DNA from 4 places in the Streptomyces sp. NPDC048001 genome. Region 2 is predicted to be linked to each of the others. Evidence: riboswitches for the same ligand, from Rfam matches in the RefSeq annotation. Region 2 holds a riboswitch; each other region holds the start of a gene.

The links. A riboswitch is a leader RNA that binds a small molecule or an ion and turns the genes downstream of it on or off. The one in region 2 is predicted to bind cyclic di-AMP.
Positions count from the first base shown of each region.
Region 1: another riboswitch for cyclic di-AMP. It lies ahead of ACGF15_RS10920 (M23 family metallopeptidase); the one in region 2 lies ahead of ACGF15_RS00040 (transglycosylase SLT domain-containing protein).
Region 3: another riboswitch for cyclic di-AMP. It lies ahead of ACGF15_RS14960 (C40 family peptidase); the one in region 2 lies ahead of ACGF15_RS00040 (transglycosylase SLT domain-containing protein).
Region 4: another riboswitch for cyclic di-AMP. It lies ahead of ACGF15_RS28170 (transglycosylase family protein); the one in region 2 lies ahead of ACGF15_RS00040 (transglycosylase SLT domain-containing protein).

Region 1 covers NZ_JBIDBN010000005.1:90,663-98,127, forward strand. Annotated here, with positions in the region: gene ACGF15_RS10905 (DNA topoisomerase IV subunit A) at 1-1,656, opposite strand, end outside; gene ACGF15_RS10910 (pitrilysin family protein) at 1,838-3,217, shown strand; gene ACGF15_RS10915 (pitrilysin family protein) at 3,235-4,602, shown strand; cyclic di-AMP (ydaO/yuaA leader) riboswitch at 4,823-5,010, shown strand; gene ACGF15_RS10920 (M23 family metallopeptidase) at 5,023-5,808, shown strand; gene ACGF15_RS10925 (GntR family transcriptional regulator) at 6,175-6,852, shown strand; gene ACGF15_RS10930 (HPr family phosphocarrier protein) at 7,190-7,465, opposite strand, start outside.
Region 2 covers NZ_JBIDBN010000001.1:3,096-10,560, forward strand. Annotated here, with positions in the region: gene ACGF15_RS00025 (histidine phosphatase family protein) at 1-267, shown strand, start outside; gene serB (phosphoserine phosphatase SerB) at 361-1,587, opposite strand; gene ACGF15_RS00035 (FHA domain-containing protein) at 1,950-4,469, shown strand; gene ACGF15_RS00040 (transglycosylase SLT domain-containing protein) at 4,600-5,382, opposite strand; cyclic di-AMP (ydaO/yuaA leader) riboswitch at 5,387-5,552, opposite strand; gene ACGF15_RS00045 (helix-turn-helix domain-containing protein) at 5,905-6,606, opposite strand; gene ACGF15_RS00050 (CBS domain-containing protein) at 6,809-7,420, shown strand.
Region 3 covers NZ_JBIDBN010000007.1:205,861-213,325, forward strand. Annotated here, with positions in the region: gene bioD (dethiobiotin synthase) at 1-524, opposite strand, end outside; gene ACGF15_RS14940 (adenosylmethionine--8-amino-7-oxononanoate transaminase) at 759-2,048, opposite strand; gene bioB (biotin synthase BioB) at 2,041-3,243, opposite strand; gene ACGF15_RS14950 (8-amino-7-oxononanoate synthase) at 3,388-4,560, shown strand; partial or broken gene ACGF15_RS14955 (ATP-binding protein) at 4,805-5,257, shown strand; gene ACGF15_RS14960 (C40 family peptidase) at 5,440-5,952, opposite strand; cyclic di-AMP (ydaO/yuaA leader) riboswitch at 5,956-6,110, opposite strand; gene ACGF15_RS14965 (hypothetical protein) at 6,457-6,771, opposite strand; gene ACGF15_RS14970 (ATP-dependent Clp protease proteolytic subunit) at 6,768-7,394, opposite strand.
Region 4 covers NZ_JBIDBN010000020.1:56,247-63,711, forward strand. Annotated here, with positions in the region: gene ACGF15_RS28160 (septum formation initiator family protein) at 1-262, opposite strand, end outside; gene eno (phosphopyruvate hydratase) at 406-1,701, opposite strand; gene ACGF15_RS28170 (transglycosylase family protein) at 2,016-2,666, opposite strand; cyclic di-AMP (ydaO/yuaA leader) riboswitch at 2,670-2,848, opposite strand; gene ACGF15_RS28175 (transglycosylase family protein) at 3,128-4,144, opposite strand; gene ACGF15_RS28180 (cytochrome P450) at 4,285-5,712, opposite strand; gene ACGF15_RS28185 (nucleoside triphosphate pyrophosphohydrolase) at 5,709-6,695, opposite strand; gene ACGF15_RS28190 (SurA N-terminal domain-containing protein) at 6,716-7,363, opposite strand.

The DNA of each region.
Region 1 (7,465 bases), on a different contig from region 2:
CGAGACGACCACGTCGTGCTTGGACCGCCGGCCCTCACCGACCGCCAGGGGCTCGGCGGTGGCCGTCCGGGCCAGCAGGCCGGTGGAGGACAGCAGCACCCGGCAGGGGTCGTCCGCGACCTGGAGCGAGGCCGCCGGGGCCGGGGCCCCCGCCGACTCCAGCAGCACCGTGCGGCGCGGGGTGCCGAACTTCTTCGCCACCGAGGCCAGTTCGGACGAGACCAGCTTGCGCAGCTCGGCGTCCGAGTCCAGGATCCGGGTCAGCTCCTCGATCTCGGAGGTGAGCCGGTCCCGCTCGGCCTCCAGCTCGATGCGGTCGAACTTCGTCAGACGGCGCAGCGGCGTGTCCAGGATGTACTGCGTCTGGACCTCGCTGAGCGAGAAGCGCTCGATCAGCCGCTCCTTGGCCTGCGCCGAGTTCTCGCTGGAGCGGATCAGCCGGATGACCTCGTCGATGTCGACCAGCGCGACCAGCAGGCCCTCCACCAGGTGCAGCCGGTCCCGCCGCTTGCCGCGCCGGAACTCGCTGCGCCGCCGCACCACGTCGAAGCGGTGGTCCAGGTAGACCTCCAGCAGCTCCTTCAGCCCCAGCGTGAGCGGCTGGCCGTCGACCAGGGCGACGTTGTTGATGCCGAAGGACTCCTCCATCGGCGTCAGCTTGTAGAGCTGCTCCAGCACGGCCTCCGGGATGAAGCCGTTCTTCACCTCGATGACCAGGCGCAGGCCGTGCTCGCGGTCGGTGAGGTCCTTGACGTCGGCGATCCCCTGGAGCTTCTTCGAGCCGACCAGGTCCTTGATCTTGGCGACGACCTTCTCCGGGCCGACGGTGAAGGGGAGTTCGGTCACCACCAGGCCCTTGCGGCGTGCCGTGACCGTCTCCACGGAGACCGTGGCCCGGATCTTGAAGGTCCCGCGGCCGGTCTCGTAGGCGTCCCTGATGCCGTTCAGGCCGACGATCCGGCCGCCGGTGGGCAGGTCGGGGCCGGGCACATGGCGCATCAGCGTCTCGAGGTCGGCGTTCGGGTGCCGGATCAGGTGCCGCGCCGCGGCGACGACCTCGGAGAGGTTGTGGGGCGGCATGTTCGTCGCCATGCCGACCGCGATGCCCGAGGCGCCGTTCACCAGCAGGTTCGGGTACGCCGCGGGCAGGGCGACGGGCTCCCGCTCCTGGCCGTCGTAGTTGGACTGGAAGTCGACCGTGTCCTCGTCGATCGACTCCGTCATCAGCCCCGTGGCGTCGGCCATCCGGCACTCGGTGTAGCGCATCGCGGCGGGCGGGTCGTCGTTGCCGAGGGAGCCGAAGTTGCCGTGGCCGTCGACCAGGGGAAGGCGCATGGAGAAGGGCTGCGCCATGCGCACCAGGGCGTCGTAGATCGAGGCGTCGCCGTGCGGGTGCAGCTTGCCCATGACCTCGCCGACGACCCGCGCGCACTTCACGTAGCCGCGGTCGGGGCGCAGGCCCATCTCGTTCATCTGGTAGACGATGCGGCGGTGCACCGGCTTCATGCCGTCCCGCGCGTCCGGCAGTGCCCGTGAGTAGATCACCGAGTACGCGTACTCGAGGAAGGAGCCCTGCATTTCGTCCACGACGTCGATGTCGAGGATCCTCTCCTCGAACGCCTCCGGCGGTGGGGTCTTCGTGCTGCGGCGGGCCATCGCGGCTGCTGCTCCTTCACGTACCAGTGTGGATCCGACGCGCACCATTGTGGACCGTCCCGCCGACAACGCCCTCACGACCCGGAAGAGGGACGCGGAGGCCGGACGGGAACTTCGCCACCCGCTGGTGCGCTTGCATAGGGTGGCAGGACTCTTTCACATCGCGATCGAAGGGACGTACATGCCCATGGGTCACACGGCCACAGGCCAGGCCGGCTCCGGCGGCCTGACAGCGACCGAGCATCGGCTGGCCAACGGCCTGCGCGTGGTGCTCTCCGAGGACCACCTGACCCCGGTCGCCGCGGTGTGCCTCTGGTACGACGTGGGCTCCCGCCACGAGGTCGAGGGGCGCACCGGGCTGGCGCACCTCTTCGAGCACCTCATGTTCCAGGGCTCGGGGCAGGTGAAGGGCAACGGCCACTTCGAGCTCGTCCAGGGGGCCGGCGGCTCCCTCAACGGCACCACGAGCTTCGAGCGGACCAACTACTTCGAGACCATGCCCGCGCACCAGCTGGAGCTCGCCCTCTGGCTGGAGGCCGACCGCATGGGCTCGCTGCTCGCCGCACTCGACGACGAGTCCATGGAGAACCAGCGCGACGTCGTCAAGAACGAGCGCCGACAGCGCTACGACAACGTTCCCTACGGCACCGCCTTCGAGCGCCTGACGGCCCTCGCCTACCCCGAGGGCCACCCCTACCACCACACCCCGATCGGCTCGATGGCGGACCTGGACGCGGCGACCCTGGAGGACGCCCGGGCCTTCTTCCGCACCTACTACGCCCCGAACAACGCGGTGCTGTCGGTCGTCGGGGACATCGACCCCGAGCAGACCCTGGCGTGGGTCGAGAAGTACTTCGGGTCGATCCCCGGTCACGACGGCAAGCACCCGCCGCGCGACGGCTCCCTGCCGGACGTCATCGGCGCGCAGTTGCGCGAGGAGGTCGTCGAGGAGGTCCCGGCGCGCGCGCTGATGGCCGCCTACCGCCTTCCGCACGACGGCACCCGCGCGTGCGACGCGGCCGACCTCGCCCTCACCGTGCTCGGCGGCGGCGAGTCGTCCCGCCTGCACAACCGGCTGGTCCGCCGCGACCAGACGGCCGTGGCCGCCGGGTTCGGCCTGCTCCGCCTGGCCGGCGCGCCCTCGCTCGGCTGGCTCGACGTGAAGACCTCGGCCGGTGTCGAGGTACCGCGGATCGAGGCCGCCGTCGACGAGGAACTCGCCCGCTTCGCCGCGGAGGGACCGACTCCGGAGGAGATGGAGCGCGCCCAGGCCCAGCTGGAACGCGAGTGGCTGGACAGGCTGGGCACCGTGGCAGGCCGCGCCGACGAGCTGTGCCGCTACGCCGTGCTCTTCGGGGACCCCCAGCTGGCCCTCACCGCGGTGCAGCGGGTGCTGGACGTCAGCGCGGAGGAGGTGCAGGCGGTCGCCAAGGCCAGGCTGCGCCCGGACAACCGGGCGGTGCTGGTCTACGAGCCGCTGGCCGCCGACGAGTCGGCGGAGAACGCCGCAGAGACCGACGAGCCCGCACAGAACGTTGCGACCGAGGGGGCCGACCAGTGAGCGACGCTGCCGTGACCATGGACTTCCACCCGCAGCCCACCGCCGGGGAGCCCCGGCCCTGGGCGTTCCCCGCCCCCGAGCGCGCCACCCTGGACAACGGCCTGACGGTGCTGCGCTGCGACCGTCCCGGCCAGCAGGTCGTGGCGGTCGAGGTACTGCTCGACGCGCCGCTGGACGCCGAGCCGGAGGGTCTCGACGGCGTCGCCACGATCATGGCCCGGGCGCTCTCCGAGGGCACCGACCGCCACAGCGCCGAGGAGTTCGCCGCCGAGCTGGAGCGCTGCGGGGCCACGCTCGACTCGATGGCCGACCATCCCGGTGTGCGGGTCTCCCTGGAGGTGCCCGCCTCCCGGCTGCCCAAGGCGCTCGGGCTGCTGGCCGACGCCCTGCGTGCCCCGGCCTTCGACTCCGGCGAGGTCGACCGCCTGGTCCGCAACCGCCTGGACGAGATCCCCCACGAGATGGCCAACCCGGCCCGCCGTGCGGCCAAGCAGCTCTCCGCCGAGCTGTTCCCGGCGGCGCTGCGCATCTCCCGCCCCCGGCAGGGCACCCAGCAGACCGTCTCCCGGATCGACGCGGCCGCGGTGCGGGCCTTCTACGAGGCCCATGTCCGGCCCGCCACGGCCACCGCCGTGGTCGTCGGCGACCTCACGGGTCTCGACGTGGACGCCGTGCTCGCCGGGACCCTGGGCGCCTGGACGGGTGACAAGGCGGCGCAGCGCCCCGTCCCCGCGGCCACCGCCGACGACACCGGCCGTGTGGTGATCGTGGACCGGCCCGGGGCCGTGCAGACCCAACTGCTGATCGGGCGCGTCGGCCCCGACCGCCATGACAGCGTCTGGGCGGCGCAGGTGCTCGGCACCTACTGCCTCGGCGGCACCCTGACCTCCCGCCTGGACCGGGTCCTACGCGAGGAGAAGGGCTACACCTACGGGGTGCGCGCCTTCGGGCAGGTGCTGCGCTCCGCGCCGGACGGCTCCGGGGCCGCGCTGCTGGCGATCAGCGGGTCCGTGGACACGCCCAACACGGGCCCGGCCCTGGACGACCTGTGGAAGGTGCTGCGGACGCTCGCCTCCGAGGGGCTGACGGACGCCGAGCGGGACGTGGCCGTGCAGAACCTTGTCGGTGTCGCGCCGCTGAAGTACGAGACGGCCGCCTCCGTGGCGGCCACCCTTGCGGACCAGGTGGAGCAGTTCCTGCCCGACGACTACCAGGCGAGGCTGTACGCGCGGCTCGCGGGGACGGGGACCGTGGAGGCGACCGCGGCCGCGGTCGGCGCCTTCCCGGTCGACCGCCTGGTCACCGTGCTCGTCGGCGACGCCTCCGCGATCCGGGAGCCGGTGGAGGCCCTGGGGATCGGAGAGGTGACGGTGGTCGCGGGCTGACCGCCGCCCGCGTACGGGGGGACGGGTCCTCGGGCGTCTGCCCGGATCCGAGGGCCCGTCCCCTATGTCCTGAATGAGCGATTGATCTGGCTCTTTGGCGTAAGTGGCGTTATGTCATGTGGCGTGTATGACAAAAGCCCTTGTCCGTTTGGTGATGGGCCCTCCGACTGCCTAGCGTCGGTCCGGCTGTCCGCCCCGTACCTGCCGCACCGGCGGCACCGGACAGTCATCGCCGAGTCCCCGCAGGGTGTGAGCCCGGGGAGCCGGGGACCCAACTCCCCGCCCGTGGAGGGCGGCGGAGCGTTCTCCCTGGGGTGAATCGGGGGCCTTCGTCCGCGGAGGCGCCCGTAGGAGACCTTCCTGCTCCGAACCCGTCAGCTAACCCGGTAGGCGAGACGGAAGGAAAGGATCCGCCTCTCCATGGCGTTCACCCGTGCCACCGGGAAGCATCGTGCCCCGAGCCGCCTGACGCGCAGGACCGCGAGCCTCGCCGGTGCCGCCACGCTCGCCACCACCGGCGTCGTGGGCGGTCTCGCCTCCCCGGCCCTCGCGGCCGAGCCCCTGGCGGCCACCCCCGAGGACACCGGTCTGACGCAGGTCATCTCCGTGGAGACCTCGCTCGCCGACGAGATAGCCGACCAGGCCGCCGCGCAGCGCGAGGCCGCCGAGGAGGCCGCGGCGAAGCGGCGCGCCGCCGCCAAGGCCCGGGCCGAGGCCGAGCGCCGGGCCGAGGAGCGCGCCAGGGAGCTGCGCGAGGCCGAGGAGCGCGCCGCCCGTGAGGCCGAGCGCAAGCGCCTGAACGCCTACCGCCTCCCGGTGGCGGGCTCCCATGTGACCACCGGCTACCAGGCCGGCGGCGCCCTGTGGTCCTCGGGCAGCCACTCCGGTGTCGACTTCCGGGCCCCGATGGGCAGCTCCGTGGTCGCCGTCGGCGCCGGCACCGTCGTCGAGGCCGGCTGGGGCGGCGCGTACGGCAACAACGTGGTGATCCGGATGGACGACGGCACCTTCACCCAGTACGGGCACCTGTCCTCCGTCGGCGTCGGGGTGGGCCAGCGGGTCGCGCCGGGCCAGCAGATCGGCCTCTCCGGCTCCACCGGCAACTCCACCGGCCCGCACCTGCACTTCGAGGCGCGGACGACGGCGGAGTACGGCTCCGACATCGACCCCGTCGCCTACCTCCGCTCCCACGGCGTCGGCGTCTGACCCCCTGCGGCCCGCCCCGTCCGGGTGGGCCGCCCGCACCGGGCCGCCGTCCCGTCCCCGTGCGCCGGGCGGTCCGCACCGCGGACGGCCCCTCCGGCCCGCGGCGGTCTGGGCCGGATCCGTGTCCCGGCCCTCACCCGTGCCCCTGCCTTCACCCGTCCGGTGTCCCCTCGGCGGGGGTCCTCCCGTCCCTCGCGGGGAGGGCCTCCGCCGTCGCGGCCGACTGTTCCACCGATTCCGGCCAAAAGGCCAGAAGATTATGTGTGGATTCCGGTCGCCCTTCGGAAAACCCCGCCGACTGGAATAGAGTCACGGGACACGCGTCAGCCGGCGCTGGTTTCGTGCGGATACGGCGGAGGTTCGGTCATGCGCATTCCCGCGCACTCTGTATGCACGGCTATTCGCGACGACATCGTCTCCGGCGTCTTCCGGCGCGGCAGCCGCCTGACCGAGGAGCAGCTCGCCCGCCGCTACGGCGTCTCCCGCGTCCCTGTCCGCGAGGCCCTGCGGACCCTTGAGTCGGAGGGGTTCGTGGTGACCCGGCGGCACGCCGGGGCGCATGTCTGCGAGCCCACCGAGCAGGAGGCCGCCGACCTGCTGGAGGTCCGCACCCTGCTGGAGCCCCTCGGCGCGGCCCGTGCGGCCCAGCGGCGCAGCGAGGCGCATCTGAGGGTCCTGAGGGGCCTGGTCCGGCTGGGGCAGGACCGCGCCCGGCGCGGTCAGGGCGAGGATCTCAGGTCCCTCGGCACCTGGTTCCACGAGACGCTCGCCCAGGCCAGCGCGAGCCCCGGGCTGATCGCCCTGCTGACCCAGCTGCGCCACAAGGTGGCGTGGATGTACGCGGTCGAGCCCGCGGCGGCACCCGTCGAGGAGTGGGTGGAGCACGGCGCCATCGTGGACGCGGTCGCCCGGGGCGACGTGGAGCGCGCCCGCGCCCTGACGGCCCTGCACGCGGAGCGGTCCGCAGCGGCCCACCGGCTCCGCCGCGTGGAGCCCGTGAGGACCTCGCAACATTCCGTAAACACCGAACGCGTCCGCACGTAACACGAGGTCCGTATACAAAGGGGTGACGGGGGAGGGGCGTCCTTGCGATGCCCTCCCGGAATTGCGTGTATTTCCGTCGCGCCGGGTGCGTTGCTTCGCATGAATTCACGGCCCTGGATCGCGGGGGAATTCATCCGGGGAATTGCGGTGCCGCGTGCGGCGGCCGGCCGGTATCCGCGCCGGCGGTGGACGGTGGAGGGACCCCCGGACCCGGCGGACCACGGAGGTGTGCGCACCGCAGGGCGGCCCGGACCGGCAGTGAGCCGCGGCACCCTCCGGGGTGCCGCGGCTCACCGGGCGCGGACGTGCGGACGGCCGCCGGGGCCGCCCGCTGCGGTCAGACCGTCTCGGGCAGCTCGTCGAGGCCCTCGGCGACCAGCTTGGCCAGGCGGTCGAGCGCGGCGTCGGCGTCGGTGGCCTCGGAGGCGAGCACGATCTCCTCGCCGCCCTTGGCGCCGAGCCCCAGCACGGCCAGCATCGAGGCGGCGTTGACCGGGGCGCCGTCCGCCTTGGCGATGGTCACGGGGACCCCGGAGGCCGTGGCGGCACGGACGAAGATGGACGCGGGGCGGGCGTGGAGGCCCTCGGCCCAGCCGACATTGACGCGACGCTC
Region 2 (7,465 bases):
CTCTACGAGGCATCCCTCGGGGAGCTGATCGCCCTGCTCAACGAGGTCCCCGACGAGGTGGGCGACCTGCTGGTGATCGGCCACAACCCCGGGATGCACGCGCTGGCCGACGCGCTGGCCGGGAGCGTGGAGGGCGACACCCTGTCCCGGATGAACCGGGACGGGTTCCCCACCTCCGCCTACGCGGTGGTGGGCTTCACGGGATCCTGGAAGACCCTGGAGCACGGCTCCGGACGCCTGCTCGACTACTGCACGCCGCACGACTGACGCCGTACGGCCGCGGCGGACGGCCGGCACCGTACGCCGCGGCCCCGGCAGAGGCGTCCCTCACGCCGGGGCCCGGGGCGGACCGCCCTCGGCTCAGTGCTCCGCGGCCCCGCCGTCCGCGGCCTCCACCTCTTCCCGGGTGATCCCCAGCAGGTACAGCACCGTGTCCAGGAAGGGCACGTTGACCGCGGTGTGCGCGGCCTCGCGCACCACCGGCTTCGCGTTGAAGGCGACTCCCAGCCCCGCGGCGTTCAACATGTCCAGGTCGTTGGCGCCGTCGCCGACCGCCACCGTCTGCTCCAGCGGAACCCCCGCCTCCTCGGCGAACCTGCGCAGCAGCCGGGCCTTGCCCGCACGGTCGACGATCTCGCCCGTCACCCGGCCGGTGAGCCTGCCGTCCACGATCTCCAGGGTGTTGGCCGAGGCGAAGTCCAGCCCCAGCCGCTCCTTGAGGTCGTCGGTGACCTGCGTGAACCCACCGGAGACCACGCCCACCTGGTAGCCGAGCCGCTTCAGGGTGCGGATCAGGGTCCGCGCCCCGGGCGTCAGCCGGACCTCGGCGCGCACCTTGTCGACCACCGAGGCGTCCAGGCCCTCCAGCAGCGCCACCCGGGCGTGCAGCGACTGCTCGAAGTCCAGCTCACCGCGCATCGCCGCGGCGGTCACCGCGGCCACCTCGTCCTCGCAGCCCGCATGGGCGGCGAACAGCTCGATGACCTCGTCCTGGATCAGCGTCGAGTCCACGTCCATCACGACCAGGCGCTGGGCGCGCCGGTGCAGCCCGGCGGAGACCACGGCCACGTCCACGCCGATGCGCTGGGCCAGCGGGGCCAGCTCCGTGCGCAGCGGCTCCGTCTCCACCCCGGAGACGGCGAACTCGACCGCGGTCACGGGGTACTTCGCCAGGCGGAAGATGCGGTCGATGTTGGCGCCCATGCCGCTGATCCTGGCCGCTATGGCGGCCGTCGACTCGGCCGTCAGCGGGTGGCCCAGCACGGTGACGTGCGAACGCCCGCTGCCGCGCGGCCGGTTGTCGCCCGTACCGGAGATGATCTCGGCCTGGAGCCCCAGGGAGTCCGCCCAGCTGTGCACGGTGGCCCGCAGGTCGCCCTCGCCGGACCCGCCCGCCGACGGCGAGGTGACCAGCGCGCACAGCACGAGCCGACCGCGGGAGACGACCTGCTCGATGTCGACCACGTCGACGGCGTAGGCGGCGAGGGTGTCGAAGAGCCCGGCGGTGATGCCGGGGCGGTCCTTCCCGAAGATCTTCACGAGAAGGGTGGGGACGTCGGTACCCGGAGGGGTCTGCGCTGCAGTCATGGTGCTCCCACCGTATCCGGCGCGGGCCCGGGACAGCCCCTCCGTCCCGTCTGGCGGACAGCCGCGCGCCGCAGGCCCCCGCCCCGCGCGGACCGCCCCGGTCCGCGCCGTGCGCCCCCCGCGCCGTGCGTTCCCCGGCCTGCGCCGCACCGCCCCCGCCGTGTCGAGGAGCGGCCCGCGCCGCACCGCCGCGCCTCCCGTCGCCGTGCGGTGACGAAGGTCCCAACTGGGTACCGAAGGCGGTCTTCCCGCGGCCTGGCTTTCGGATTCCGGACCGGGCCTGAAATAGTTCCCCACGATGTTCGCCATCCCTAGACTCCCGGCGACGGGGGGCGCTCGGGGGACAACTAGTGGGGCATGGAGTGCCGGAACTCGTACTGGAATTGAACGGAAGGACCTGGACCCTCGATCCGTCCAGGACGTACACGCTCGGCCGCGACCCGCAGGGTGACCTGGTGGTCGACGACGCCCGGGTCTCGTGGCGGCACGCCACGCTCAGCTGGAACGGCCGAAGTTGGGCCGTCGAGGACCACGGCAGCACCAACGGCACCTACCTGGGCGGCCGGCGGATCCACCAGACGGAACTCGGGCCCGGCGCCGCCGTCCACCTCGGCAACGCGACGGACGGCCCGCTGCTGGCCTTCTCCGCCCCGGCGCCGGGCGGATACGGCGCCCAGCCCGCCGCCGCGCCCCACGCCGCCGCACAGGCCGGTGCGCCCGGGGCCTGGTCCGGGCCCGCCGCCGCACCCGCGCCCGCCGGCGAGGGGGCGCAGGCTCCCCCGCACGCGGCGGGGACGCCGGGGGCACCGCAGGTCCCGCACCAGCAGGGCGCCGGGCGGCAGGACCCCGCCCCGGCCTACGGCGACCGCAGCCCGACCACCTTCCACCAGCTGGCACTCGGCCGCGTCATGCGCATCGGACGTGCCCTGGAGAACGAGCTGGTCGTCTCCGACCTCCAGGTCTCGCGCCACCACGCCGAGTTCGTCGCGACCCCCGACGGCCGCTTCGAGATCCGCGACCTGGGCTCCCACAACGGCACGTACGTCAACGGCCAGCCCATCGCCAAGTCCTCCACGGTCCTGATCGGCCCGAGCGACATCGTCGGCGTCGGCCACTCCGCCTTCCGGCTGGTCGGCGACCGGCTGGAGGAGTTCGTCGACACCGGCGAGGTCTCCTTCTCCGCCCGCCACCTCACGGTCACCGTCGACGGGGGCAAGCAGATCCTGCGCGACGTGTCCTTCGGCGTGCCGGAGAAGTCGCTCATCGGCGTGATCGGCCCCTCCGGTTCCGGGAAGTCCACCCTGCTCAAGGCGCTGACCGGCTACCGGCCCGCCGACCAGGGCGACGTCCTCTACGACAACCGCAGCCTCTACAAGCAGTTCGCCGAGCTGCGCCAGCGCATCGGTCTGGTCCCGCAGGACGACATCCTGCACAAGGAGCTCACCGTCCGTAAGGCCCTGAAGTACGCGGCCAAGCTCCGCTTCCCGGCCGACACCACGGAGGCCGAGCGCGAGGCGCGCATCGGCGAGGTGCTGCGCGAACTGAAGCTGGACATCCACAAGGACAAGAAGGTCACCGCGCTCTCCGGCGGGCAGCGCAAGCGCGTCTCGGTGGCCCTGGAGCTGCTGACCAAGCCCTCGCTGATCTTCCTGGACGAGCCGACCTCCGGCCTCGACCCGGGCATGGACCGCGATGTGATGCAGCTGCTGCGGGGTCTCGCCGACGACGGCCGCACCGTGCTGGTGGTGACCCACTCCGTGGCCGAACTCGCGCTCTGCGACAAGCTGCTGGTGATGGCGCCCGGCGGTGCGGTGGCGTACTTCGGCCCGCCCGAGGAGGCGCTGAACTTCTTCGGCTACACCACGTGGGCGGACGTGTTCTCGGCCTTCGAGAACTACCGGGACTACGACTGGGCCGGCCGCTGGAAGGGCTCCCAGCACTACCAGATGTACGCCGCCGACATCGACGCCGTCGCCCCGCAGGCGGTGCAGATGCCGCCGCAGCAGCTGAAGCCGCCGAAGCCGCAGAGCTGGGGCTCCCAGCTGTTCACCCTGATCCGGCGGTATGTCTCGGTGATCGCCTCGGACAAGGGCTTCATGGCCCTGATGCTGGTGCTCCCGGCCGTCCTCGGCGCCGTGAGCCTGGTGATCAACCCGGACAACGGCCTGCTGGTCAACGTCAACGAGCAGACCGGGCGGATCATCCCCAACGGCACGGCCACCACGGTGCTGCTGATCCTGGTGGTGGGCGCCTGCTTCGCGGGCGCCGCCAACTCGGTCCGCGAGCTGATCAAGGAACGGGTGATCTACGAGCGGGAGCGGGCCACCGGCCTGTCCCGCTCGGCGTACCTGATGTCCAAGGTGATCGTCCTCGGGATGATCACCGCTGTCCAGGGTGCGCTGGTCGGCGCGATCGGCTTCGCCACCCGCGAGCTGCCCGAGGAGGGGCTGGTCCTCGGGGGCGCGGTGCTGCTGGAGCTGTCCCTGCCGATCATGGCCCTCGGCTTCACCTCGATGATGTTCGGCCTGATCATCTCGGCACTGGTGAAGACGGCCGAGAAGACCATGCCGCTGCTGGTGATGTTCGCCATCGTCCAGGTCGTCTTCACCGGCTGCCTGTTCGTCCTGCACGGGACGGTCGGCGTCAACGAGTTCTCGTACCTGATGCCCTCGCGCTGGGCGGTGGCGGCCGCGGGCACCACCCTGGACTTCAACCGGATCAACCCCAACACCGACGACCCGGCCAGTACGGACCCGCTGTGGGACCACGAGGCCGGGGCCTGGATGCTCGACATGGGCGTGCTGCTGGCCCTCGGGGCCTTCTGCGCCTTCCTGGTGGCCCGCTTCCTGCGGCGCCACGAGCCGGAGGTCATGCGCAGGTGACGCGACCGCGGGCCGGGACCGGTCCGCGGACGGCGCCGGAGGGCGCACCCCGTTCGGGGTGCGCCCTCCGGGCGTCTGCGGTGTCCGCGCCGGGCCGCTGCGGGGGCCGGGCGGTCGGGGCGGGTGCGGCTCAGTAGGCGCTGTCGACGTTGTCGATCGAGCCGTAGCGGTCGGCCGCGTAGTTGCAGGCGGCGACGATGTTGGCGACCGGGTCGTACTGGTCGTGCTTGGTGCCCGCGACGTGGTAGGCGTCGAAGGTCGGCTTGATGACCTGGAGCAGGCCCTTGGAGGGGACGCCGTTGTGGGCGTTGATGTCCCAGTTGTTGATCGCGAGGGGGTTGCCGGAGGACTCGCGCATGATGTTGCGGTGGATGCCCTCGTAGCTGCCGGGGATCCCGTGCTTCTTCATGATGGACAGCGCCTCGCGGATCCAGCCGTCCAGGTTGTCCGGGTAGGTGACGGCGGCGGTCTGCGCGGCCGGGGCGGACTTGCCCGCGGTGCCGGTGGCGGCGGGGGCGCGCTCGGCGGAGCGGTCGGCACGGTCGGCCTCGGCGCGCCCGCCGCCGATGGTCAGCTCCAGACCGGGGTGGATCAGCGAGGGGTTGTCGCCGACGGCCTCGCGGTTGTCCTGGTAGAGCTTCTGCCAGCCGCCGTCCACCGAGTGCTCCACCGCGATGGCGGACAGCGAGTCGCCGGCGACCACGGAGTACGTCACGGGGGCGCTCTGCTGCGCGACGGCGGGAGCGGCCACGGCGGCGGCCGGGGCGGCGGGAGCGTGGGCGGGCTGTGCGGCGCTGGCGGTCGTCGCCCCGAGGAGCGGGAGGGCGAGGGCTGCGCCGCCCGTTCCGACGGCGACGAGGCCGAGGGCGATGCGGCGGGAGCGGGGACGGCGGTGCTTACCCTGTGCAGGCATGGTGAGTTCCTCTCCGTCGCCTGCGAGGTGAGCTGTCGGGTTCGGGCTGGAGATGCCCGGCCGTGCGAGCGCACGGCTTCACCCCGAGCCGTCCCGGCGTCCTTGGCGGACGCCGGTCCGGCGACTTACCTGGTTCCCCCGCTCCTGCCGAGTTCGGGTGATCTGGTCGGAATACCGGACAGCGGCAGGATTCGGCGTCCCGTCCGGAATGCCGTGACCGTAGGCGAGGCACCGGCGGCACAACAAGCCCGCAATTCACACACGCAATGCGCGGGGCGCCGAAAGCACCGGGAGAGGGCGCCCGAGATCGACTTCCGTTCCGTCAGTTCCCTTTGCAGGAAACGGAGAAGGGCAGGGGAGATCCACTGCGCGGGGCAGGCCGGGTGACCGATGTCACCAGCGATGGAGCAAAGGCCGCCAATGAATTCATTGGCGGCCAAATCGGACATTCAGTCGCGCCGGTGAGGCGGCGGTGGCACGGCTCCCCTCGCGGCATATATGGATGCATGTCCGAAATGAGGCTTACGACTGCCCGGGGGCGCCGCGCACCAGGATCCGCCGCCCGGTGATCCGCGTCGGGGCGACCGCGATCCACAGCTCCCGCCCGCCCCCGGCCCAGGGCGCGGAGTAGGCCTCGCGATCCAGCCTCCGCCCCTCCTCCTCGTCGGTGACCCGGCGCGCCGCGCCGACGACCAGCACGCTCCAGCCCTGGCTGAAGGCCTCGTCGATGTGGTCCACCTCGAAGGCGGCCTCACGCCCCGCCGAACGGCCCAGCAGCGACTCGTGACCGGTACGGAAGGCGACCTCGCCCTCGGTGACCAGGTAGTTCACCGGGAGGATCGCCGGCCCCTCCGTCGTGGCGACCGCGACCCGGCCCACACCGTGCGCGCCGAGCAGGTCCCAGCACTCCTCGGCATCCAGCTCCACCAGCTCCGGGTGGTACCCCGCACGGCCCGCACCGGCCGGGAGGTCCGCGTCACCACCGGTCAGCGCCGTGACGGTGGTCTCCAGGGCGTCCGCCAGCCGCAGCAGGAAGCCCATCCCGGGCGCGGCCGGGCTCTCCTCCAGGTACTGCAGGTACCCGGGCGCGGAGCCCGCCCGCAGGGCGACCTCCTCCCGCGAGAGCCCGAGCTCCCGGCGGCGGGCGGCCGCCCGGCGGCCGATGTCGCTGCCTGCGCGGTCCCGGCCCGCGCCGCCTGAGTCCGCTTGCGGTTGTCCGGGCATGGTCGCCACCTTCTCCTGTCGGCGGTCCGGTCACGGCACGTGCCCCGCCCCGCGCCCACGGTAGCCAGCGCCCGCCCGGCCCGCACGGCGGGCCCGGCATTCACCACCCTCCCGGCCGACCGGGGACAGACTCGGAAATACTGTCCCCAAGAGGACCCGGACGGACTGGAGGCGCCGCGATGACCCCCTGGACTGGTGCACGATGAGACACCGCTCGGTAGCCGACCTGATGACCCCGCAGGCGGTGGTCGCCCAGCGCGGCACGGCCTTCAAGGAGATCGCCCGGCTGCTCGACGAGTACGGCATCACCGCCGTGCCCGTCGTCGACGACGAGGGGCGGCCCGTGGGGGTCGTCTCCGAGGCCGACCTGCTGCGCCGCCATACCGGGGGCACCAGCGCCGACACCGCCGAAGGCCTGATGAGCAGCCCCGCCGTGGTCGCCCGTCCCGGCTGGAGCGCCGTGCAGGCGGCCCGCGTCATGGAGGACCACCGCATCAAGCGGCTCCCCGTGGTCGCGGAGGACGGACGGCTCGCCGGCGTCGTGAGCCGCAGCGACCTGCTCCGGCTCTTCCTGCGGCGCGACCGCGCCATCCAGGAGGAGATCGTCGAGGACGTGCTCGCCGGCACGCTCGGTGTCTCCCCCGCCGCGGTGGGCGTGGAGGTGGCCGACGGCCGGGTGACGCTCAGCGGCACCCTGGAGCGCCGCTCGCTGGCGCGGATCGTGGTGCGGCTGTGCGAGAGCATCGACGGCGTGGTCGACGTCGTCGACCGGCTGGACTACGCGAGCGACGACGTGCCCGCCCCGGAGGCCTGAGACGCCGCCTCCCGCGCCGCCCCGGCCCGCGCGGGAGGGGCGGGC
Region 3 (7,465 bases), on a different contig from region 2:
GCCTGGGGCCAGCTGCCGATCACGCAGCCGAGCAGGGGGACGCCCCGTGTGCGCAGCGCCTCCGCCGTCAGCGCGGTCGCGTTCAGCGTCCCCAGCCCCGCCGGGGCGACGGCCAGGACCGGTGCCCCGAGCAGCGCGGCAGCGTCGGCGAGCGTGGCCCCGGAGTCGTCCAGGTGCACCAGCAGACCGCCCGCGCCCTCCACCAGCACCAGATCGTGGCAGGCGGCCAGCTCGGCGGCCGCCTGCGCCACCCGGGCCGGCGTGACCGGCGCGGCCCCCGCCCGCCGCGCCGCCGTGGCCGGGGCCAGCGGCTCCGGATACCGGGCCAGTTCGCGCGAGGTCACGGCTCCGGCCAGCCGGGCCGCCACCGCGGCGTCGCCGTCCTCACCCGGGGCGACCCCGGTCTGCGCGGGCTTGAGCACGGCCACCGAACGGCCGCCCGCCAGCGCCGCGGCGGCGAGCGCCGCGGTCACCACCGTCTTGCCGATCCCGGTACCCGTACCCGTCACGACGATCACTGACATGCTGGTCTTCCCGTTCTCGTCCACCGACCGCCGCGCCTCGCGGCGGTCGCCACTGCCCCCGTCGGCCGCGGCCGGCCCCGGTCGCGGCGGTGCCCCGCCCCGCCGCCTTCCCGGACCGGCCGGGCGGGGCCCAGGAGGCCGGCACGGCGCCCCGCGGGGTGCCGTACCGGGCGCCGCTCTCCCGCTACGGGCGCGGCCCGCCCGGCCCGGCACCGGCCGCCCGGCCGGTGCGCCTCAGCCCGCCGCCGCTGCCGCGCACACCGCGCGGCAGACCTGCGCCAGGTCCTCGTCCCCCGTCACATACGGGGGCATCACGTACACCAGGTCGCGGAACGGCCGCAGCCAGACCCCCTCCCGGACGGCGGCGGCCGTCGCCGCCGCGATGTCGGCCTCGTGGTCCAGCTGCACCACCCCGATCCCGCCGAGCACGCGGACCTCGCGCACCCGCGGGAGCGCGGCGGCCTCGGCCAGCCCGGTGCGCAGCCCGGCCTCCAGCCGCTTCACCTCCGCCCGCCAGTCCTGCCCGAGGAGCAGGTCCAGCGAGGCACCGGCCACCGCGGCGGCGAGCGGGTTGCCCATGAACGTCGGGCCGTGGGCGAGCACCGGCACCTCGCCCCGCGAGATCCCCTCCGCCACCCGGGTCGTGCACAGTGTCGCCGCCATCGTCAGATAGCCGCCCGTCAGCGCCTTGCCCAGGCACATCACATCCGGCGACACCCCGGCGTGGTCCGCGGCGAAGAGTTCGCCGGTCCGGCCGAACCCGGTGGCGATCTCGTCGAAGACCAGGAGCACCTCGTGCTCGTCGCAGGCCTCGCGCAGCACCGCCAGGTAGGCCGGGGAGTGGAAGCGCATCCCGCCCGCACCCTGCACCACGGGCTCGACCACGACCGCGGCCGTCTCGTGCGCGTGCGCCGCGACCAGCGCGCGCAGCTCCTCGGCGTAGGTCTCGTCGTACTCCGCGGGCGGGGGCCCCGCGAACACCTGCCGGGGCAGGACCCCCTGCCACAGTTCGTGCATCCCGCCCTCGGGGTCGCACACCGACATCGGCTGCCAGGTGTCGCCGTGGTAGCCCCCGCGCCAGGTGAGCAGCCGCTGCTTGGCCGGGCGGCCGAGGGAGCGCCAGTACTGCAGGCACATCTTGGCGGCCACCTCGACGGAGACCGAGCCGGAGTCGCACAGGAAGACGTGCCGCAGCGGCTCCGGTGTGACCTCCACCAGCCGCGCGGCGAGCCGCACGGCCGGCTCGTGGGTGAGCCCGCCGAACATCACATGGCTCATCCGTCCCAGCTGGGCGGTGGCCGCCTCGTTGAGCACCGGGTGGTTGTAGCCGTGCACGGCCGACCACCACGAGGACATGCCGTCGATCAGCTCCCGCCGCCCGTGGACCTCCCGGGCCAGCCGGAGCCGGACGCCGGAGGCCGACTCCACGAGCAGCGGCTCGGTACGGCCCGGCATCGGGCCGTACGGGTGCCACACATGGGCCCGGTCCAGGTCCAGCAGCTCACCGGTGGTGAACTCAGGCATTGGGCGCCAGGTCCGTGCCCGCGCCGCGCCGCCGCACCGCGACCAGGTCGGTACGGGCTCCGGCCGGAGCCGCCTCGGGGGCGGGGGCGGACCCGGTCGCGGACGCGGTCTCCCCGGCGCCGCCGGAGCAGCCGCCCGAGCCCTCGCCGCACACGGAGCCCGCCGCGCCCGCGGAGCCGCAGCCCCCGGCCGCCCGGTGCTCCGGCAGGGTCGTCGTGCCGGCGCCCTCGACCTCGAAGCCGGCGTCGGCGATCATCTCCAGGTCCGCCTTGCCCGCCTGGCCCTCGCTGGTGAGGTAGTCGCCGAGGAAGATCGAGTTCGCCAGGTGCAGGGCGAGCGGCTGGAGACTGCGCAGATGGACCTCGCGCCCGCCCGCCAGGCGGACCTCCACGTCCGGGCAGACGAAGCGGACCATGGCCAGGATCCGCAGCGCGCGCTGCGGGGTCAGGTTCCACTCCTTGGCGAGCGGCGTGCCCTCGAAGGGGATCAGGAAGTTCACCGGCACGGAGTCGGGGTCCAGCTCGCGCAGGGCGAAGACCACGTCCACCAGGTCCTCGTCGCTCTCGCCCATGCCGGCGATCAGGCCGGAGCACGCGGACAGCCCGGCGGCGTGCGCCTTGTTCACCGTGTCCACCCGGTCGGCGTAGGTGTGGGTGGTGGTGATCTCCCCGTACGTCTCCTCGGACGTGTTCAGGTTGTGGTTGTAGGCGTCGGCCCCGGCGGCCCGCAGCCGCTCGGCCTGGCCGTCGGAGAGCAGGCCGAGGCAGGCGCACACCTCGACCTCGCCGTTCTGGTCCTTGATCGCCTCGATGGTCCTGGACACCCGGTCCACGTCCCGGTCGGTCGGGCCCCGCCCGCTCGCCACCAGGCAGACGCGCTTCGCGCCGCCCGCGACGCCCGCGGCCGCCGCCTCGGTCGCCTCCTCCGGCTTCAGCCAGGTGTACTTGAGGATCTCGGCCTTGGAGCCGAGGCGCTGCGAGCAGTAGGAGCAGTCCTCGGGGCACAGCCCGGACTTGAGGTTGACGAGGTAGTTGAGCTTCACCCGCCGTCCGAACCACTGGCGGCGGACCCGGCCGGCCGCGGCCACCACCTCGAGCAGGTCGTCGTCGGAGGTCGCCAGGACGGCGAGCGCTTCTTCACGGGTCGGCAGCTCGCGCCGCATGCCCTTTTCCACCAGCGTGTTCAGCAGGTCCATGGCGCTGATCCTGACGCACCGCACGGGCCCGGGCCAAGGAGGATGTGCACAACGGCGGTGGAATCAGGTGTGTGTATGACCACATCCCGCGCGCGCTGCCGCCCCGCTAGGGTCTGTGCGCTGCCTACAAAAGGACCGGACCCCATGGCGCAGGCCCCCCGCGATCCCGTCGACCGGATCGACCCCTTCGACTGGATCGACGAGGAGGCGCGCCACCGGGCGCGCGCCGGGCTCGTCCGCACCCTGCGCCCCCGCGAGGCCGCCTCGGAGCTGCTGGACCTGGCGGGCAACGACTACCTGGGGCTGACCCGCCGCCCGGAGGTCGCCCGGGCCGCGGCCGACGCCGCACTGCGCTGGGGCGCAGGCGCCACCGGGTCCCGCCTGGTCACCGGGAGCACCCGGCTCCACGCCGAGCTGGAGCGCGAGCTGGCCGCCTTCTGCGGCTTCGAGGCCGCGCTGGTGCTGTCCTCCGGGTACGCGGCCAACCTCGCCGCCGTCACGGCCCTGGCCGGGCGCGGTGCGCTGGTCGTCTCGGACGCCGCCAACCACGCCTCGATCGTCGACGGCTGCCGGCTCGCCCGGGCGGAGACGGCCGTGGTGCCGCACGCCGACCCGGACGCGGTGCACAAGACCCTCCAGGCGCACCCCGGGCGGCGGGCGCTGGTGGTCACGGACTCGGTGTTCTCCGTCGACGGGGACGCCGCACCCCTGGCGGGGATCGCCGGCGCCTGCCGGGAGGCGGGCGCCGCGCTGCTGGTCGACGACGCGCACGGGCTCGGCGTGCTCGGCGACGGAGGCCGGGGCGCCCCGTACGCGGCGGGCCTCGCGGGGGCGCCGGGCACCGTGGCGACCGTCACCCTCTCGAAGTCGCTCGGCAGCCAGGGCGGTGCCGTCCTCGGTCCGGCGCGTGTCGTGGAGCACCTGGTCAACACCGCCCGCCCCTTCATCTTCGACACCGGCCTCGCCCCGGCCGCCGCCGCGGGCGCCCTCGCGAGCCTCGGGGTCCTGCGGCGCGAGCCGCACCTGCCCGCCCGGGCCCGCGCGGTCGCCACCGAGCTGCACCGGCGCTTCACCGAGGCCGGTCTGACGGCCGCCCGCCCGGACGCCGCCGTGGTCTCGGTGCGGGCACCGTCGCCGGAGGCCGCGGTGCGGTGGGCAGCCGACTGCCGGGACGCCGGGCTGCTGGTGGGCTGCTTCAGACCGCCGTCGGTGCCCGACGGCGTCTCCCGCCTCCGGCTCACCGCCCGGGCCGATCTCACGGACCGCCAGGTGGCCGCCGCGGCCGGAACCGTCCTGGCGACCGCGCCGCCGGGATGAGCCCGCCGCGGCCCGCCCGGGGAGGGCGGCGCGCGGGCTGCCCTCGCCCGGCGGGCCCGGCCGCCCGTGCCGAACAGGTGCACGCCTCGGGCATCACCGCTTCGGGCGACAGTTGTCCCCTGATCCGGGCGGAACGCCTCCCCCGCCCGGTGCCGGATGGCACCCTGTCGGCGTTGGGCATTCCGGGGCGGGCCGCCCCGCGCGGCCGTCCGGACCGCGCCCCGGTGGAAGGGACCGCAACGCCATGGCAGACCGTCAAGAAGCCTCCGTCACCCTGCCGAGCGATCCGGTGTCGGTCTCCACGGCCCGGCGGTACGCCGCCGACGTGCTGGGCGCCTGGCGGCTGCCCGGGGACGGCGAACTGCGGGACTCGGTCCGCCTGATCGTCTCCGAGCTCGCCACCAACGCCGTTCAGCACACCTTCGGGCAGTCCCCGACGTTCCGCGTCGACCTGTTCCTGGAGGAGGCGGGAACCGGGGACGGCGGGCCGGGCACGGCGGCGGGACGGCTGCTGGTGGGCGTCACGGACAGCCACCCGCGCTGGCCCCGCCGGCTTCCCGCGGCGGTGCGGCAGGACAACGGGCGCGGCATGGGGATCATCCGCTCGCTCACGGCCCACCACGGCGGACGGATGTTCGTCAGCCCGACGGAGGACGGCGGCAAGACGGTGTGGGTCGTCCTGCCCCTGCCGGAACCGGAGCCGCTGACGGAGCCCGCCCTCCCGCCCCGGCACGGCCGGGGCGAGCCGGGGCCCCGGCCCCCGGCGGCAGCCGAGGCCGGGCTCGGCGGCCCGGCGGCCCGGGAGCGCCTTCCCCGGGCGGCCGGGAGCGCCTCCCCCGAGCGGCCGGTCCCGGCCGCCCAGGCCGTCCCGCCGCCGGGTCACCGCACCCGGCCGTAGGACACCCGCTTCGTCCAGATCTTGGCCAGCCGCACCACGTCGCCGGTCTTGGGGGAGTGCCAGATGCGGCCGCTCCCGGCGTAGATGCCCACGTGGTAGACGGAACCGCCGGAGTGGAAGAACACCAGGTCCCCGCGGCGGCGGTTGCCCGCGGAGATGCGGCTGGTGCGGTTGTACTGCTGCTGGGCCGTGCGCGGCAGCGCCTTGCCCGCCTTCCGGTACGAGTAGAGCGTCAGCCCCGAGCAGTCGAACCGGTAGGGCCCGGCCGCCCCGTAGCGGTAGGGCGCGCCCTTCTTGGAGGCGGCCACCCGGAGCGCCGTGCCCGCGTGGCTGCTCGACGCGGCGGCCTCCGGTGCCGCGCCCGGCACCAGGAGGGAGCCGCCCACCACGGCGGCCGTCAGTGCCGAGACGACGCCCGTGCGGGGGAGGCGGGCGCCGCGGGGGGCGGCGGGCACGGAGGAGGAGGGGAACGGAACCTGCGTCTGCGCGGTCATGCGCAACCCTTCGTCTGCCGCCTGTGAAGGGTGACCTGTCGGGTTCGGACCGCGAAGACGCCCGGCCGCCGCAGCGGCTTCACCCCGAGGAGCGGACCGGAACCACCGGTCGCCCCGTACTGCCGGGTCCTCCACTCCTGCCGATGCACTTCCGTCGACCCGACGCCCGGCACGGCGGCAGGACTCAGCGTCCGCCCGGACCGCCCCGTCGAGGTGACGGGGGCTTGTCGTCCCAGGGATCGTGACTCACGGATGTCCGATTTCCGAGTTGAAACGGCTTTTGTGAAGCCGATCACGACTGATCTGTTCGGGTGGGCAGGGGTGTTGGGGCGCCCCCGGCTCCCGCCGGAACCATCGTCGTACCAGCATCGAAACCGACCGGTTCAGCCAAATCGGTGGTCCTCGCCCGCAACTGCTCCGGAGCACGGAGTCGTCGTCCCCGCTCCACCGAACGAGGGACGAACACCGTTACCCCGTCGGCGGTTGACAGGGGCGGACCTTCCGTCAGATCCCCTCCGGCCCCGAAAGGGGCGGCAGGGTCAGGCGGTTCGTCCGCCGTTCGCCGTCGAGGGCGCGCAGCGCCCGGGCCAGGGTCGCGCTGTGCACGTCGCTCTCCCCGTTGCGGTGCATCCGGGTGAGGGCATCGCGCAGCGCGATCGCGCTTCCCACCAGCGCCTGGGCGGACCGGAGCGCCTCGTAGGTGCGCTCCGCGCGGGCCGGGTTGGCGCGGCCGAGTCGGTCGGCGGCCTGGAGGTAGCTGTCGAGGTAGGCCCCCTCGGCCCGGGTCGGCGCGGGCAGTCGCGGCGGTTCGGGGATCACGCGGTCCACCCCGTGCCGCGGCGGCCCCCGAGGACGTGGTCCACCACTCCGTACGCCTTCGCCGCCCGGGCGTCGAGCACCAGGTCCCGTTCGAGGTCCCCGGCCACCGCGGCCTCGTCCCGACCGGTGTGACGGGACGTCAGGGCCACGGTCAGCGCGCGTCGGCGCAGCAGTTCCTCGGCGTGGACCGCGAGGTCGGAGGGGCTCCCGTGGAGCGGCTCGTCCACCGCGGGCTGCCGGAGCAGGATGCGTGAACCGGGCAGTGCCGAGCGCTTGCCCGGTGTGCCGGAGGCGAGCAGCAGCGCCGCGGTGGAGTCGGCCCTGCCGATGCAGGTGGTGGCGACGTCGCAGGTGATGGCCGCCAGCGTGTCGTATACGGCGGTCATCGCCGCGAAGGGGCCGCCGGGGGAGTTGATGTGGAGCTGGATGTCCTGCCCGGGTGAGGCGTGCTCCAGGAGGAGCAGCCGGGCGACGGCGTCGTTGGCGGCGGTGTCGTCGAGCGGCGCTCCGAGGACGACGATCCGCTCGCCGAACAGCTTCGCGTACGGGTCCAGGGTGCGGGTGCCGAGCGGGGAGCGGTCGGTGAACTCGGGCAGGGCATGGCGGGAGGCGGGACGGTGCACGGCGTACCTCTTCCGGTTCCGGAGTGCTGTCCTTGAAAATGTACAGGACGTACGTATCTCCGTCCCGGGAA
Region 4 (7,465 bases), on a different contig from region 2:
CGACCTGGGCGCGTGCCTCGTCCATCAGCCGCTCCTGCTCGGCGATCTCCGCACGCTGCGAGACGTACTGGCGCATCGGGTAGGCGAGCGCGACGACCAGGGAGCAGACGACGAGGGCGAGGAACGCGGCCCGGCCGGTCAGCCGGGAGCGGCGGTCCTGGCGGCGGTTCTGGGACCGGTAGACGCGCGCGGCGGTCTGCTCCCCGAGCAGCCGCAGCCTGGTCGCGGTGGAGAACCGGTCGGGCTCCGGCCTGCGCGCCATGGTCTCGCCTCCCCTTCACACGCGGACGTCCCCGGACACGGTACGGGACCGGGGACGGGGACGTACGGAGGCGTGGTGCACGGGCGCCCGCCGGGGCCGCCGGTCCGCGAGGCGGACGTCGGCGGTCCCGGGGGCGCTGGCGCCTACTGGTCCGCGGAGCGGAACCGGGGGAAGGCGGAGCGGCCGGCGTACACCGCGGCGTCGTCGAGGATCTCCTCGATGCGCAGCAGCTGGTTGTACTTGGCGACGCGCTCGGAGCGGGCCGGGGCACCGGTCTTGATCTGGCCGCAGTTGGTGGCGACGGCCAGGTCGGCGATGGTGACGTCCTCGGTCTCGCCGGAGCGGTGGGACATCATGCACTTGAAGCCGTTGCGCTGGGCGAGCTCGACGGCGTCCAGGGTCTCGGTGAGCGAACCGATCTGGTTCACCTTGACCAGCAGGGCGTTGGCGATGCCCTCCTCGATGCCGCGGGCGAGGCGCTCGGGGTTGGTGACGAACAGGTCGTCGCCCACGAGCTGGACCTTGGTGCCGAGCTTGTCGGTGATGACCTTCCAGCCGGCCCAGTCGTCCTCGAAGAGCGGGTCCTCGATGGAGACGAGCGGGTAGGCCGCGACGAGCTCCTCGTAGTACTCGGTCATCTCGGCCGCCGAGCGCGACTTGCCCTCGAACTCGTAGACGCCGTCCTTGTAGAACTCGGACGCGGCGACGTCGAGGGCGAGCGCGATGTCCTTGCCCGGGACGTAGCCGGCCTCCTTGATCGCCTCGATGATGAGGTCGAGGGCGGCGCGGTTGGAGTCCAGGTTGGGCGCGAAGCCGCCCTCGTCGCCGAGGCCGGTGGACAGGCCCTTGGTCTTCAGCACCTTCTTGAGGGTGTGGTAGACCTCGGTGCCCCAGCGCAGCGCCTCGGAGAAGGACTCCGCGCCGATCGGGGCGATCATGAACTCCTGGATGTCCACGTTGGAGTCCGCGTGCGAGCCGCCGTTGAGGATGTTCATCATCGGCACGGGCAGCAGGTGCGCGTTCGGGCCGCCGAGGTAGCGGAAGAGCGGCAGGTCGGATGCCTCGGAGGCCGCGTGGGCGACGGCCAGGGAGACGCCGAGGATGGCGTTGGCGCCGAGCGAGGACTTGTCCGGGGTGGCGTCCAGGTCGAACATCGCCTGGTCGATCAGGCGCTGCTCGGTGGCGTCGTAGCCGACGAGCTCCGGGCCGATCTGCTCGATGACGGCGAGGACGGCCTTCTCGACGCCCTTGCCCTGGTAGCGGTTCTGGTCACCGTCGCGGAGTTCGAGGGCCTCGAACGCACCGGTGGAGGCGCCGGAGGGGACGGCAGCACGGCCGGTGCTGCCGTCGTCGAGGCCGACCTCGACCTCGACCGTGGGATTGCCTCGGGAGTCCAGGATTTCCCGGGCTACGACGACGTCGATGGACGGCACGAGCATCTCCTTCTGGGATGTGACGCGAGATAGGTGCAGAGGTCTGCTTGGCCTTGCGCCAAGAGCCTAACCGCCCCGGGGTGAAAGCCCGGCCGATGCCCGCCCCGTGGGACGAAAAAGGACATCACAACCCGTCGAACCGGACATACAGCGGCCATCTACCCGCCGGTAACTCCGTGGGGGCTCCGGCACGGACGGGGGAACGGAGCCCGGAGCGCAAGGACCCCGGCCCGGCGCGTTCGGGGGAAGGTGCGCCGGGCCGGGGCCGGCCCGTGGCCGCCGGGGCGGAGGGAGAGGCCGCCCGCGGCGGAGGCGGAGGGTCAGCGCAGGTGGAGCTGCTGGCCCGGGTAGATCACGTCGGCGCTCTGCAGCACGTCCTTGTTCAGCTCGAAGAGCTTCTTCCAGCCGCCCTCGACCTTCTCGGCCTCGGCGATGGCGCTCAGGGTGTCGCCGGCCTTGACCGTGTACTCGCCGTCGCCCTTCTTGACGGCCTTCGGCGTCGCGGGGGCGGACTGCTTCGGGGCCTCGGCCCGCTCGGAGCGGGTGGTCGGGACCTCGGCGCGCTGCTGCGGCTGCTCGGCCGCGGCGCCGCCGTAGGGGGTGCTGGAGAGGTTGACGCCGCAGCTCGGCCAGGCGCCCTTGCCCTGGCCCGCGAGGACCTTCTCGGCGATGGCGATCTGCTGGGCCTTGGACGCCTTGTCGGCGGTGGCGGCGTAGGCGGTGCCGCCGTAGGCGGCCCAGGTGGAGGCCGAGAACTGGAGGCCGCCGTAGTAGCCGTTGCCGGTATTGATGGACCAGTTGCCGCCGGACTCGCACCGGGCCACGGCGTCCCACTCGGCGGCGGTCGCGGCGGAGGCCGGGCCGGCGGTGAGCAGCGGGGCGGCGACGGCCGCTCCGGCGACGCCGACGAGGGCGGCGACGCGCGAGACACGGGACGGACGGCGGTGCTTGGCGGTGCCGGAACGCAGCATGGATGGACTCCTCACCGACGCCTGCGAGGTGAGCTGTCGGGTTCGGGCCGGAAGGAATGCCCGGCCGCGCTGCACGGATGCGCGCGGCTTCACCCCGAGCCGTCCCCGGGCAGCCCTTCCGGGCCGCCGGGACCGGCAACGTACCTTGGGTCCCCCGCTCCTGCCTTCGGCGCTTTTCGAGCGTCGACTGTTCCCCCCGACCGACGGCAGGATTCGGCGTGACGGTCAGCGGTGCCCACCGGTGGCGAGCGGTTCCGACGGTAAACACACCTCTCCCCGATGTTCGAATACGAACATCGGGGAGAAACCGGACGAACCGCCAGGGCCGAATGAACCGTTTCCGCAGGTAGAGGTAGAGGTGACCGAAATCGACTGGTGAAACCGGCCAGTTGCGGCGAAGAGACCCTTGTCTCACTTGCGCAGAACGGACAACTCCGGACCTATCGCCGGGTGGAAGGGGCTTACGGAGCGGGGGATTCCGCGGGCTCCGCGCCCAGATCGAGAGTCTGACCGGGGAGGATCAGGTCCGGGTCCTCGCCGACGACGGCCTCGTTGGCCTCGTAGAGCGCCGACCAGCCGCCGGGGACCTCGCCCTGCTCGGCGATGCCCCAGAGGCTGTCGCCCTCCTGCACGGTGTAGGAGCCCTCGGGCGCGGCCCCGGCCGCGCCCTCGCGCACCGACCCGTCACCGCGCGAGGGGTGGCCGTCGCCCTCGCGCGCCTCGTCCGGCCGGGCCTGGCCCGCCTCTTCCGCGGGGGCCCCGCGGTGCTTGCCGCGGCCCGCGGAGCCGACGGCCCCCTCGTGCTCCTCCGCGGAACCCTCGGCCCCGGGGGCGCCCGCGGCGGGCTCCGCCGGTGCGGAGGGCTCCGCGGACGGCTCCGAGGAGGGCTCCACGGGAGCGGCGGACGGGGCCGCCACCCCGTCGGAGGTCACGGACGGGGAGGGAGAGGGGGAGGCGGCGGCCTGCTCCGCCGCGCGCTCGCCCGGCATGGGGCCCGGCCCCTCCGCCACCGGCCCGCTCTTCGGGGAACCGGTCCCGGGGGCCTCGGCGGCGGGAACGGCCGCCTCCGGCTCCAGGCCGGGGTCGAGGGCGCTGTCGGGGCCGTCGTCGGTCAGCCCCGCCACGACGGAGCACGCCTGCCAGGTGCCGGCCCCCCGGGCGTCCAGCACCCGCTCCGCGACGGTGATCTGCTGGGAACGGCTCGCCAGGTCCGCGGTCGGTGCGTACGCCGTGCCGCCGAAGGACTCCCACGCCTCCTGGGACAGCTGGAGCCCTCCGTAGAAGCCGTTGCCGGTGTCGATCGACCAGTTGCCGCCCGACTCGCATTCGGCGACGCGATCCCAGGTCGCGGCGTCGGCGGCGGAGGCGGATCCGGCGCCGAGCAGCGGGATGGCGATGGCCGATCCCGTCACCCCCGCCGCGACGACGATGGCCGGTGCCTGGCGGGGGCGGCGGTGGCGTCCGTTCCCGGAGAGCATGCGGTTGCCTTTCGCGTGACTACAGGGGACCGTGCGGCGGTTGTCAGCCGCCGAGGTCGACGTGAACGTAGCCGTATTCGAACGTAAGTCACAAGTCGATGCACTGCAGATTACGTAAAAGTCACAACCCTGACGGAGCGTCAACTACTCTCCGGGGTGAACTCGACCGGCAGAGTGCGCAATCCACGCATGATGAGCCCCCCACGCCACCGCAAATCGCCTGGATCGCCCGCATCTCGCAGATCGGGCAACCGGGTCAGCAGGGTAGCGAGGGCCGTCTGCCCCTCCAGCCGCGCCAGCGGGGCGCCGAGGCAGTAGTGGATGCCGTGCCCGTAGCCCAGATGCTGGTTGTCGCGGCGGGTCAGGTCCAGGGTGTCGGGGGCGTCGAAGCGGGCGGGGTCCCGGTCCGCCGCCGCGAGCACCACCAGTACCGGGTCGCCCACCCCGACGGACTGCCCGCCGAGGCTGAGGGGCTCGGTGGCGAACCGCCAGGTGGCCAGCTCCACCGGCCCGTCGTAGCGCAGGAGTTCCTCCACCCCGGTCTCCAGCAGCCCGCTCTCCCCGGCCGCCAGCGAGGCCTGGAGCAGCGCCCGCTGCTCCGGGTGGCGCAGGAGCGCGTGGACCCCGTTGCCGATGAGGTTCACGGTGGTCTCGAACCCGGCGAACAGCAGGATGAACGCCATCGCCGCGGCCTCGTTCTCGGTCAGGTGCTCGCCGTGGTCCGAGGCGGCGATGAGCCCGGAGAGGAGGTCGTCGCCCCCGCCCTCGCCGAGTTCCGCGCGCTTGCGGTGGATCAGCTCGGCGAGATAGCCCCGCATCTTCTTCACCGAGCGCGCCACGCCCCCGCGGGGACCGCCGCCGTGGCGGATCATCATCCCCGCCCAGTCCCGGAAGTCGTCCTGGTCCTCGCGCGGGACGCCGAGCATGTCGCAGATGGCGTAGATGGGGAGCGGGAACGCGAACTCGTGGATCAGGTCCGCCTCGCCCCTCGCCGCGAAACCGTCGATGAGCCGGTCGGTCAGCTCCTGCACCCGCGGCTCGAAGGCGGCGACCCGGCGCGGCGTGAACGCCTTGGAGACCAGCCTGCGCAGCCGGGTGTGGTCGGGCGGGTCGATGTTGAGCAGATGCGTCATCAGCTCCGCCTTGCGCTCCCCCGGGATGCCGGTCCTGCCCCTGGCGTGCGCCGGTTCGTCGTGGTGCGCCGGGTTCTTCGACAGCCGCTGGTCGGCGAGGGCCTGGCGGGCGTCGGCGTAGCGGGTCACCAGCCAGGCCTCCACGCCCGAGGGCAGGACCGTGCGGTGCACCGGCGCGTGCTCGCGCAGCCACGCGTAGGCCGGATAGGGGTCGGTGGCGAACTGCCGGCTGAAGAGCGGGGGGACGGGCCCGCCGGCACCCGTGCGGGGGCATCCGCCCGGCGCGGCCCCGGGCTGCTCCCGCCCCGCGCCCGGACCGTCGGGTGCGGGGGAACCGGGACCCGGCGCGTCCGCCGCCGGGGACCGCTGCGGGCCGGGCGGCTCCGGCCGTTCGTCCGGGGTGTGCGGGGTGCTCGGCGTGCTCGGGGCGTTCACCCCTCGACGCTACCCGGGCCGCCCTCCGCCGCACGGATCGCGTCCCGGTAGGCGCGGGCCGCCGCCCGCAGCGCCGCCTCGGGGTCGGTGCCGTCCGCCTCCGCGCGGACCGCCAGGCGCAGCAGCTCCCAGCCGACCCCCTCACCGGACGGCGGCTCCACGGCGAGGCCCGCCGTACGCGCCCGGGAGGCCAGCTTGGCGGCGAGCGCCAGACCGGGCTGGCCCAGCGGCACCCCCTCGGTGACCGAGGTGCGCTGCTTCTCCACGGCCTTGGTGCGCAGCCAGTGCGCCTTGACGTCCTCGGGGGTCTCGGCATGCGCGTCGCCGAAGACGTGGGGGTGCCGGTGGACCAGCTTCTCCACGATCCCGGCGGCCACGTCGTCCACGGAGAACGGCTCCTCCTCGTCCTCCTCCGCGATCCGGGCGTGGAAGACCACCTGGAGCAGCACGTCGCCGAGTTCCTCGCGGAGCTCCGTGCGGTCGCCGTCCTCGATCGCCTCGACCAGCTCGTACGCCTCCTCGATGCCGTACTTCGCGAGGCCCCGGTGGGTCTGCCGCGAGGACCAGGGGCAGGAGCGGCGGATGCGGTCCATGACCTCGACCAGATCCAGCAGCCGGGCGCCCGGCAGGTCGTAGGAGCCGGGCAGCAGCTCCAGCTCCGGCATCCGCACCCGGCCCGAGCCGCCGAGGCGGGCCAGGGCGTCGGTCAGCGGCCGGTCGCCGGTGCCGGAGGTGACGACCACCACCGTCCGGCCGCCGGTGCAGGCCGCCACGAGTTCCTCGGCACCGGGCACCCCGGGGCGCACGACGACGCCCGCCTCCCGCAGGTAGGGAAGCTGGGGGTGCGCCTCGTCGGCGCAGAGCACCAGGTCGGCCGCGCGCAGGGCCGTCCAGGCGGGCCACGACAGCAGCCCCGGGGCCACCCGGTGGCTGGCGGTGAGCAGGACGAGACGGCCGGCGTCGGCGGATGCTTCCTCGGTCATCCGTCGAACCTACCTCCCGGTCAGGTGCCGGTGGTCTCGGGCTCCTGCCCCGGGGACACCTGGAAGATCCAGGGGGCCTTGTAGGCGCCCAGCTCCAGCCTGCCGTCGTCCCAGGCACCGAAGCGCGGGTTCACGTCGATGTCCAGGGACCGGGCCGCGGCGGTGAAGGCCTCGTTCATCGCCTCCTGGCCCTCGGGGGTGTTCCCGGCGCCCAGCTTCTCCGCCAGCTTGCCGACCAGGACGTCCCGGCGGACGAGGTCGTCGAGCTGGTCCGGGGCCACACCGCGCTGCTGGAGGTAGAGGGCCGCCATCTGCTCCTGGCCGCCCGACTGGCCGGCGAGTTCGGCCCGGGCGTCCTGCACCTCCTTCCGGCTGACCGTGACCCCGGCGTCCGCGGCGGCCTTCTCGACGATCCGGTCCACGATCAGGTCGTAGAGCTTGGCCCGGCCGAGCTGCCCGGTGTCGCTGATCATCCGGGCGCTCTCCTCGGAGTCCTGCTGCGCCTCGCGTACGTCTCTGACCTGGGCCTGCACGGTGGACACCTCGATCCGCTCGCCGCCCACGACGGCGGCGGCCCCGGGGTGTGCCTGGCTGCCGCAGGCGGCCAGCAGCGGCGCGGAGACGAGGGCGGCGGAGAGGGTGAGCGCGGTGCGACGACGGCGGTGCAAAGGAGCCTCCCGGCGTGATTGTGCTTCGGTGCACAAGACCTTGCGGTGATCGATGGTAGGCAGTCGGAGTGGCCCAGGCCACTGATTCGCCAAACGATTCCG